Regions from separate parts of the Pseudoduganella sp. GCM10020061 genome, predicted to be linked through region 1. Evidence: predicted binding sites of a transcription regulator. Region 1 holds the regulator's gene; each other region holds the start of a gene.
The links. Region 1 encodes sigma-54, which starts transcription at its own class of promoters, with help from an activator protein. Its sites were predicted from a motif close to TGGCANGNAANCTGCTTT; they were not measured.

Region 1 (3,257 bases):
CCAGCGGCGAGAACAAGCCCGGCAAGGGCCGCGTAACGCTGATCCTGGCGCCGCGCAAAACGCAAGCGGCACAGCCGGCGCAACCGGCACCGGCGGCCCAGCCGGCCCAGCCAGCAGCACAGGATAAAAAGTAATGGATGAACAAAACAGCGGCTGCACCCTGATTGCACGCGGCCTGCAGAAATCCTACGGCAAGCGCATGGTCGTGCACGACGTGTCGCTGCAGGTGGAATGCGGCGAAGTGGTCGGCCTGCTCGGCCCGAACGGCGCCGGCAAGACGACCTCGTTCTACATGATCGTCGGCCTGGTGCCGTCGGACGCGGGAACGATCGAAGTGGCGGGCGTGGACATCTCCAGCCTGCCGATCCACCGCCGCGCCACGCTCGGCCTGTCCTACCTGCCGCAGGAAGCGTCGGTGTTCCGCAAGCTCACGGTGGAGGAGAACATCCGCGCCGTGCTGGAACTGCAGAAGGACGAACACGGCAAGCCTCTCAAGGGCGACGCCATCGACGAGCGGCTCGACACCCTGCTGGCGGAATTGCAGATCGAAAAGCTGCGCGAGAATCCGGCGCTGTCCCTGTCCGGCGGCGAGCGCCGCCGGGTCGAAATCGCACGCGCGCTGGCGACCAATCCGCGCTTCGTGCTGCTGGACGAGCCGTTCGCCGGCGTGGACCCGATTGCGGTCATTGAAATTCAACGAATTGTGCGATTCCTCAAGGAGCGCGGCATCGGAGTGCTCATCACCGACCACAATGTGCGCGAAACGCTTGGCATCTGCGACCGGGCGTATATCATCAACCAGGGTTCGGTATTGGCGTCGGGTCGTCCCGACGACATCATCTCGAACGAGTCGGTACGCCGCGTCTACCTGGGTGAACACTTCCGCATGTAAGCTCGCCGCCGCATGAAACAAAGCCTGCAGCTGCGCACTTCGCAGCATCTCGCGCTCACGCCGCAACTGCAGCAGTCCATTCGCCTGCTGCAGTTGTCCACGCTCGAGCTGCACCAGGAGCTCGAGCAGGCGCTGGCCGACAATCCCCTGCTCGAGCGCCTCGACGATCCGCTCGACCATTCGGTGCGCCTGCTGGCCGATGGCGCCATTGCCAGCAGCACGCCGTCCACCGCCACGGAAAACAGCGAGCCGCAGGGAGAGCGGCAGGAAGCCTCGCAGGAAGGCGCCGGCGACGATTACGAAGCGCCCGCCGACAGCGACAGTTCCGGCGACGACTGGGGCGACGCGGGGCGCGGCAAGGCCCCCGAGGACGACGACGGACGCATGCAGCTCGAAGCGTGCGCGACCACGCTGCGCGAACACCTGCTGGAGCAGGCGCGCGTGACGGTGCCGGAAGGGCGCGACCGCGTCCTGGTGGAGCTGGTCGTCGATGCGCTCGACGACAATGGCTACCTGGACGAAGCGCTGGAGGACATCCATGCGCGCCTCCCGCAGGAAGCGGACATCGACATCTGCGAACTGCGCACCGCGCTCGCGCTGCTGCAGAGTTTCGATCCGCCTGGCGTGGGCGCGCGCAGTGCGTCCGAATGCCTGGCGCTGCAGATCCGCCGCATGGAGCGCGTGCCGATGGTCACGCGGCGCATGGCGTTGACGATCGTCGAACAGCACCTGGCCTGGTTCGCGCAGCGCGATTTCGGCAAGCTGAAAAAAGCCCTCGATTGCGACGACGAAGACCTGCGCGAGGCGCAGGCCGTCATCCGCCAGTGCAATCCTCATCCGGGCGCCGCGTTTGCCGCGGATGCGTCAGACTATGTCGTACCGGACGTGATCGTGCGGCGCGCCAAGGGCGGGTGGTCGGTCACACTGAATCCGGACGTCATGCCGCGCCTGCGCATCAACCAGGTCTACGCGAGCATGCTCAAGCAGGCCAAGGGCGAGGCGCAGATGGGTGCGCAGCTCCAGGAGGCGCGCTGGCTGATCAAGAACATGCGCCAGCGCTTCGATACGATCCTGCGCGTTGCGCAGGCCATCGTGGAGCGGCAGAAGAACTTTTTCTCGCACGGTGCGGTCGCCATGCGTCCCCTTGTGTTGCGTGAAATAGCTGATACACTAGGTTTACACGAGAGCACTATTTCTCGTGTCACAACGCAGAAATTCATGCTGACACCGCACGGCATGTTTGAGTTGAAATATTTCTTCGGTAGCCATGTCGCCACCGAGGCAGGCGGTGAAGCCTCCTCCACGGCGATACGTGCTCTGATCGTGCAACTGACGGGAGCAGAAGACCCGAAAAATCCTTTATCCGACAGTAAGATTGCGGAGATGCTGGGGGAGCAGGGCATGGTCATCGCGCGGCGCACCGTTGCCAAGTACCGCGAAGCACTCAAGATCCCACCCGTCAGCCTGCGCAAATCTTTGTAAAGTCTCTGTAGCAGCTGTAAGCAGGGCGTTCCTCTACGCACCGGGCGCACGAACGAGCAAGTGAACTTTCAAGGAGTGTGTATGAATCTCACCATCAGTGGACACCATCTCGAAGTAACTTCCGCCATCCGTGACTACGTTCAAAGCAAGCTCGAGCGAATCACCAGACATTTCGATCATGTGATCGACATCGCCGTCATCCTCTCCGTCGACAACCTCACCGAAAAGGAAAAACGCCAGAAGGCGGAGGTCAACCTGCGCATGTCCGGCAAGACCGTGCACGTGGAAAGCCAGGCGCAGGACCTGTACGCAGCGATCGACACCTTGATGGATAAGCTGGACAGGCAAGTGATGAAGCATAAGGACCGGGTGCAGGACCACAATAACGAGTCCATCAAGTACATCCCGGAAGGCGAGAGGTCCGCGGCCTGAAAACCAGAATAACAACATCCGCGCATGGGGCGCCGTGAGCGCTCCCGAAGGCACCCCCGGGTGCCTTTTTCAATGTGGGGCTGCGCTAGAATAGCGCTTTCCTTTTCGACTACACGCCATGACTGAATACGTCCAGACCCGCGTCTCCAACGGCATCGGCTTCATCACGCTCGACCGCCCCAAGGCCCTCAATTCGCTGTCGCTCGACATGGTGCGCGCGCTGACCGACGTGCTGTTGCAGTGGCAGGCCGACCCCGGCGTGCAGGCCGTGGTGCTGGGTTCGAGCAGCGAGAAGGCGCTGTGCGCGGGCGGCGACATCCGCTTCTTCTTCGAAGCCGGCAAGGCCACGCCGATGGGCGGCTCGGCGCTGCTGGAAGACTTCTTCACCGAAGAATACGCGCTGAATCACCTGATCCACTACTACGAAAAGCCCTACGTCGCACTGATGGAT
Region 2 (3,257 bases), 130 kb from region 1:
GACGGCGGCGCGGAACTCGGGGTCGATGTCGGCAGTCTTCTTGCTGAAGGTCGGCGACGGCTTGTACTGCTGGTTCGACACCGCCGGCACGAACTCCGGATTCTCCGGCGCCAGGCGCGCCAGGTCTTCCGCGCGGCGCACCGCTTTTTCGATCGACTTCTCATCGAACTCGTTGACGGTGGCGGTGCCCTGCTTCTTGCCGAAGGCGACCGACACGCCCATCTGCGTGTTCTCCACCAGGCCGGCGGTCGACACGGCGTTGCGCGCAAAGCGGATGTTGCCTTCGCGCGAACCGTTGATCGACACCTGGCACTGGTCGGCCTTGGTATAGGACATTACGCGGTCGGTAATGCGCTTGGTTTCTTCTTGGGTCAGAAATTTCATGTGCGTGTTCCCTGCTTAGCCAATTTTGCGTGCGGTGTTGATGACGTTGATGCCGTTGAAGCGCGAGGTGGACGATCCGTGCGAGACCATCGATACCTGCGACGGCTGGCCTTTGCCATCGAAGAAGGAGCCATCCATGCGCCAGTCGCTCTGGTCGCAGATCGCCGAGCAGGCGTTCCAGAATTCCTGGGTGTTGGACTGGTAAGCCACGTCCTCCAGCATGCCTGCGATCTTGCCGTCCTTGATTTCGTAGAACAGCTGGCCGCCGAACTGGAAGTTGTAGCGCTGCTGGTCGATCGAGAACGAGCCGGCGCCCACGATGTAGATACCCTTCTTGACGTCCTTGATCATCTCGTCCGGAGTCAGCTTTTTCGTGCCGGCCTTGAGCGAGATGTTCGGCATGCGCTGGAACTGCACGCTGCTCCAGCTGTCGGCGAACGAGCAGCCCTGCGATTCTTCCAGTCCCAGCACGTGCGCCTGGTCGCGCGTGGCCTGGTAGCTCACCAGCACGCCGTCCTTGATCACGTCCCACGACTTGGTCTTCACGCCTTCGTCGTCGTAGCCGACCGCGCCCAGCGAACCCTGGCGCACCTTGTCGGCCTCGATGTTGACGATCGGGGAACCGTACTTGAAGTTCTTCGACTGCCACTTGTCGAGCGTGGCGAAGCTGGTGCCGGCGTAGTTGGCTTCGTAGCCGAGCACGCGGTCCAGTTCCGTCGGGTGGCCGACCGACTCGTGGATCGTCAGCCACATGTGTTCTGGCGACAGCACCAGGTCGTACTTGCCCGGCTCGACCGACTTGGCGGTGAGCTTCTGCTTGGCGTGCATGCCTGCGGCGCGCGCGTCTTCGACCACGTCATACGCGCCGTTGTACAGCGTGGCGACGCCGCCTGCTGCCTTGATCTTGTTGTGCGGCTTGGCGTCCAGGTATTCGTAGCCCATGCCCACCGGCGCCGACAGGCCCTGGCGGGTGCGGAACTTGCCGGTGCCACGGTCGACCGCGGTGGCGCTGAGCGGCAGCCACAGACGGTGGATGTCCTGGTCGATGTAGGAGCCGTCGGTGGAAGCGAAGTACTTCTGCTGGTTCACCTGGAACAGCATCGACTGCATGAAGTTCGCGCCGCCGTCCATGCCGGCCTTGTTCGCGGCCAGCAGCATATCGGCCTTTTCCTTGATCGGGACGAGGCGCCAGTCCTTCTTGATCGGGGTCGCCCAGCTCACTTCGCCCACGCCCTTGACCGGCGCGAGGCGCACGGGTTCGGACTGCAGGCGCGCATTCGCCTTCGCGATCGCCACGGCCTGGCGCGCGGCGTTGGCCACGGAGTCCGGCGTCATGTCGTTGGTGGCGGCGAAGCCGTAGGCGCCACCGGCCACCACGCGGATGCCCACGCCCGCGGACTCGGTGTTCACCACGTTCTGCACCGTCATGTCGCGGGTGGTGATGAACTGGTTCAGGTAGCGGCCGATGCGCACGTCGCAGTAGCTCGCGCCAGCCTGCGTGGCGGCCGTCATCGCCGTGTCGGCGAGTGCTTTCCTGAGTTTGTTATCGACTGGTTTGACCAGTTCTTCTGCAGCGATGACGCGCCCGGCAACCGGGAGCATCATCGATCCCAGGGCCATACCGCCGATGTTTAAAAAGGTACGACGTTCCATTCTGTCTCCTGTGCTTTTTTGCTTTGATGGACCGAAAAACCGCAGGCAACCTTAGCAGTAAAACGGAGAAATTACCACGCAAAGTTTGTGCCAAACGGGCAGCCGTTTCATTCTCTTCACAGGGTGTATGCACACTGTATGGACGGCCTCATGTCCGCGTACGTCCGCATGCTGTCCGGCGCCGCCGCGCGGACACGTATGCATGCATACACCGCACACATTCGCTTGACGCAGCAGCAGGCTTGCCAGATGATCGCCGTCATCGATTAACCAACAAGAACGGAGTAACGATGAAACGACTGATCCTCGCTGCGATGATGGCCATTGGCGCCGCCGGCGCCGCCCACGCGCAAGACCCGCTCAAGGCCGCGATCGAAGGCGCGCACCGCACCCCCGCCAACGTCGCACGCGACAGCGCACGCCACCCGTACGAGACGCTCAGCTTCTTCGGCATCCGTCCCGACATGACGGTAGTCGAACTGGAGCCGAGCGGCGGCTGGTACACCGAGATCCTCGCTCCCTACCTGCGCGAGAAGGGCAAGCTGATTGGCGCGGCCGAAGAGATGAAGCCGGAGAACCGCTACGCGATGGCGTTCAAGAAGAAGATCGATTCCAACCCGGCGGTGTACGACAAGGTCGCGGTAGGCCTGTTCGATCCGGGCAAGCAGTACAACATCGCGCCGGCCGGCAGCGTCGACATGGTGCTCACCTTCCGCAACATGCACAACTGGATCGGCCAGGGCGACGAGAAGATGCGCGAGCTGCTGAAGGCGGTGCACACGGTGCTCAAGCCGGGTGGCGTGTTCGGCGTGGTGGACCACCGCCTGCCGGCCTCGATGAAGCAGGATGAGCGCGCGTCGTCGGGCTACATGCACGAGGCGTGGGTGATCAAGACGGTGGAAGCGGCGGGCTTCAAGCTGGCGGCCAAGTCGGAAGTGAATGCCAATCCGAAGGACACGGCGAACCATCCGAAAGGCGTGTGGACGCTGCCGCCGTCGTACGCGTTGAAGGATGTCGACCGCGAGAAATACATGGCAATTGGCGAGAGCGACCGCATGACGCTCAAGTTCGTGAAGCAGTAAGACCGCGGGGACTGTCCCTGCGGGACTGTACGCTGATCTTTCCTGCGCTTGGATAATGGGGACTGTCCCGCGAAGGGACAGTCCCTTTTTTCTTACTTGGCTTTTTTGGCAGGCGTGAACGACAGGTCCTGGAAGTCG
Region 3 (3,257 bases), on a different contig from region 1:
GGGCAGGCAGTTTGAGGCGCAGGGCGATCAGGCCAAAGACCAGGCCGAAGCCAAGGGCTGCGGAGATGGTGGTGATCAGGCTGATGTCATGGGGCATCCGTATTCCGTTTCCAAGTGATCAAGCGGTCGATTGTAACGTGATCGTGGGAAAGTTCGGGCGATGCGTCCGCTGTCAAGACGCAGGGACGCAGGGAACTTACCGCTTGAGCTTGCGCCAGAGGGTGGTGCGGCTGATGCCCAGGTAGGCGGCCGCTTCATCGCGGCGCCCGCCGAAACGGGCCAGCACTTCCTCCACCGATTCCTCATGGCGCCTGGACAGCTGGGGCGCATCCGGCGCCGCCCGCAACTCCGGCGCGATCGACTGCAGGAAGGCCGGCGTCAGCGCCTGCAGCGGCTCGTTGGCAAGGAACAGCGCCAGCCGCTCCATCAGGTTGCGCAGCTCGCGTACGTTGCCGGGCCAGCGGTAGTGCTCCAGCAGCGGCAGGCAAGCCTGCAGCTCGGCGCCGAGATTCGGATGCGGCCGGGCGCCAAGTGCCGCCATGGCGCCCTTGAGCGCCCAGCCGGCCAGCGCGCCGATGTCGGAGGCGCGCTCGCGCAGCGGCGGGATCGCCACGCGCAGCACGGCCAGCCGGTAGAACAGGTCGGCGCGGAAGCGGCCTTCGCGCACGCGCGCTTCGAGATCGCAGTGGGTCGCGCTGATCACCCGCACATTGATGGGAACCGGGCGCGTGCCGCCGACGCGCACCACTTCGCGTTCCTCCAGCACGCGCAGCAGGCGTGTCTGCAATGGCAGCGGCATTTCGCCGATCTCGTCCAGGAACAGGGTGCCGCCGTTGGCCGCTTCGAACAAGCCGGCGTGCCCGCCGCGCCGCGCGCCGGTGAACGCGCCTTCCTCGTGGCCGAACAGTTCGGACTCCAGCAGCGATTCGGCGATGGCGCCGCAGTTCACGGCGACGAAGGGACGGTTGGCGCCCAGGCTGCGCGGACCTTCGCGGTGGATCGCCTGTGCCACCATCTCCTTGCCGGTGCCCGTTTCCCCCTGGATCAGCACCGTTGCCGGCGAGCGCGCGTACATCACGACGGACTGGCGCAGCGATTCCATCGCGCGCGAGTCGCCGCGCAGGTCGTTCAGGCCATGGCGCGCCCTGAGCGTGTCGGGCACCGCATTGCGGCGCGCGCGGTTCGCCTCCAGCTGGGTCAGGCGCGCCAGTTCGAGCGCATCGTCGAAGGCTTGCCGGATCGACGCGGCCGAATACACGAACACGGCGTCCAGTCCCGCTTCCTCGGCCAGGTCGGTGATCAGGCCGGCGCCCACGATCACGCGGATGCCGGCGGCCTTCAGCTCGTTGATCTGCGCGCGCGCGTCTTCTTCGGTCACATACGTGCGTTGCGCGATCTCGACGCCGAAAGTGGCGGTGAACTCGGCCAGTTGCGGCATCGGCTCCTGGTAGGTGATGACGCCGATGCGGTTGGACACGCTGCGCGCCCGCGCCAGCGCCTGCATGATGTCGAAGCCGGACGCTTTCGCGATCACCACCGGCGCCGACACGCGGCCCTTCAGGTAGGCCGCGTTCGAGCCGGCCGAGATCACGACGTCGCAGCGTTCGGTCGCCATGCGTTCGCGGATGTGGCGCGCGGCCTCGTCGAAGCCGAGATGGATCGGCTCGATCGTCGCCAGGTGGTCGTACTCGAGCGTGATGTCGCGGAACAGGTCGGAGAGGCGGGAGACTGAGACGGTCCAGATCACCGGCTTGTCGGTGCTGGCGGACGGAGGGCGGCTGTTCGGGTTCATGTTTCAAGTGTAGTGTATTTCGCACCGTCTTGTTTCATTTTGAAACAGTTTCAGGCTCCAATGGTTCGCCGGCCGCAGGCGTGGTGCCGGAGTTGCCAAAGTCGTCCGGTCGGCGAGACATCTCGCAGAAGGCTTCTTGCCACGTTTCATTTTTGTTTCATGTTGCACCGTATGTTGCGAGCTGAAACGCTGTAAGATACGTAGTTGGACCCAAACGCTTGTAAGTCTTTGATCAGGCACAGGGGCAGGCCAGTTTCGCTGCTGGCACGATGCTTGCAGTGATATTGCCCATTACCCACCCGAACATCCTGAAGGGAAGAAGCATGAAACCAACACCAGGCGCGCTGTTCCGCCGCGCAGTCCAGGAAGAATCGCCGCTGCAGGTCGTGGGCGCGATCAACGCCAATCACGCGCTGCTGGCAAAACGCGCCGGCTTCAAGGCCATCTACCTGTCCGGCGGCGGCGTCGCGGCCGGTTCGCTGGGCCTGCCCGACCTTGGCATTTCCAACCTGGACGACGTGCTGACCGACGTGCGCCGCATTACCGACGTGTGCGACCTGCCGCTGCTGGTCGACGTGGACACGGGCTTTGGCGCTTCCGCCTTCAACGTCGCCCGTACCGTGCGCTCGATGATCAAGTTCGGCGCGGCTGCCTGCCACATCGAAGACCAGGTCGGCGCCAAGCGCTGCGGTCACCGTCCGGGCAAGGAAATCGTCAGCAAGGGCGAGATGGTGGACCGCATCAAGGCCGCGGCCGACGCGCGCACCGACGAGGACTTCGTGATCATGGCGCGCACCGACGCGCTGGCGGTGGAAGGACTGGACGCGGCGATCGACCGCGCCGTGGCGTGCGTCGAAGCCGGCGCCGACATGATCTTCCCGGAAGCGATCACCAGCCTCGAGATGTATTCGCAATTCGCGAAAGCGGTTAAAGTGCCAATCCTGGCCAACATCACCGAGTTCGGCTCGACGCCCCTGTTCACGGTCGAGGAACTGAAGGGGGCCGATGTCGGCCTGGTGCTGTATCCCCTGTCGGCTTTCCGCGCGATGAACAAGGCGGCCGAAAACGTGTACGGCGCGATCCGCCGCGATGGCACGCAGAAGAACGTGGTCGACACGATGCAGACCCGCGCCGAACTGTATGACCGCATCGATTACCACAAGTACGAGCAGCACCTCGACGCGCTGTTCGCACAAGCCAAGAACAAATAAACCCCAGGAGAATTTCCATGACCGAAAAAACTGCAGCAGAAGCAGTCGCCTTCAAGCCAAAGAAATCCGTCGCACTGTCCGGCGTCGCCGCCGGTAACACCGCGCTGTGCTCCGTGGGCAAGAGCGGCAACGACCTGCACTACCGCGGCTACGACATCCTGGACGTGGCCGACGCCTGCGAGTTCGAAGAAATCGCCTACCTGCTGGTGCACGGCAAGCTGCCGAACGTGGCCGAACTGGCCGCCTACAAGGGC

Region 2: ACFSQR_RS02465 (TldD/PmbA family protein) is a predicted target of sigma-54. The motif match lies at 2,113-2,130, and genes of this name have one in related genera.
Region 3: prpB (methylisocitrate lyase) is a predicted target of sigma-54. The motif match lies at 2,055-2,072, and genes of this name have one in related genera.

The regions. Positions count from the first base shown of each region.
Region 1 covers NZ_JBHUJS010000001.1:697,105-700,361, forward strand. The annotation lists gene lptA (lipopolysaccharide transport periplasmic protein LptA) at 1-134, shown strand, start outside; gene lptB (LPS export ABC transporter ATP-binding protein) at 134-892, shown strand; gene ACFSQR_RS03120 (RNA polymerase factor sigma-54) at 905-2,374, shown strand; gene hpf (ribosome hibernation-promoting factor, HPF/YfiA family) at 2,456-2,806, shown strand; gene ACFSQR_RS03130 (enoyl-CoA hydratase/isomerase family protein) at 2,925-3,257, shown strand, end outside.
Region 2 covers NZ_JBHUJS010000001.1:564,183-567,439, reverse strand. The annotation lists gene ACFSQR_RS02470 (TldD/PmbA family protein) at 1-384, opposite strand, end outside; gene ACFSQR_RS02465 (TldD/PmbA family protein) at 400-2,037, opposite strand; gene ACFSQR_RS02460 (class I SAM-dependent methyltransferase) at 2,328-3,119, shown strand; gene ACFSQR_RS02455 (serine hydrolase) at 3,212-3,257, opposite strand, start outside.
Region 3 covers NZ_JBHUJS010000002.1:466,615-469,871, reverse strand. The annotation lists gene ybaL (YbaL family putative K(+) efflux transporter) at 1-97, opposite strand, end outside; gene prpR (propionate catabolism operon regulatory protein PrpR) at 197-1,792, opposite strand; gene prpB (methylisocitrate lyase) at 2,116-3,003, shown strand; gene prpC (2-methylcitrate synthase) at 3,021-3,257, shown strand, end outside.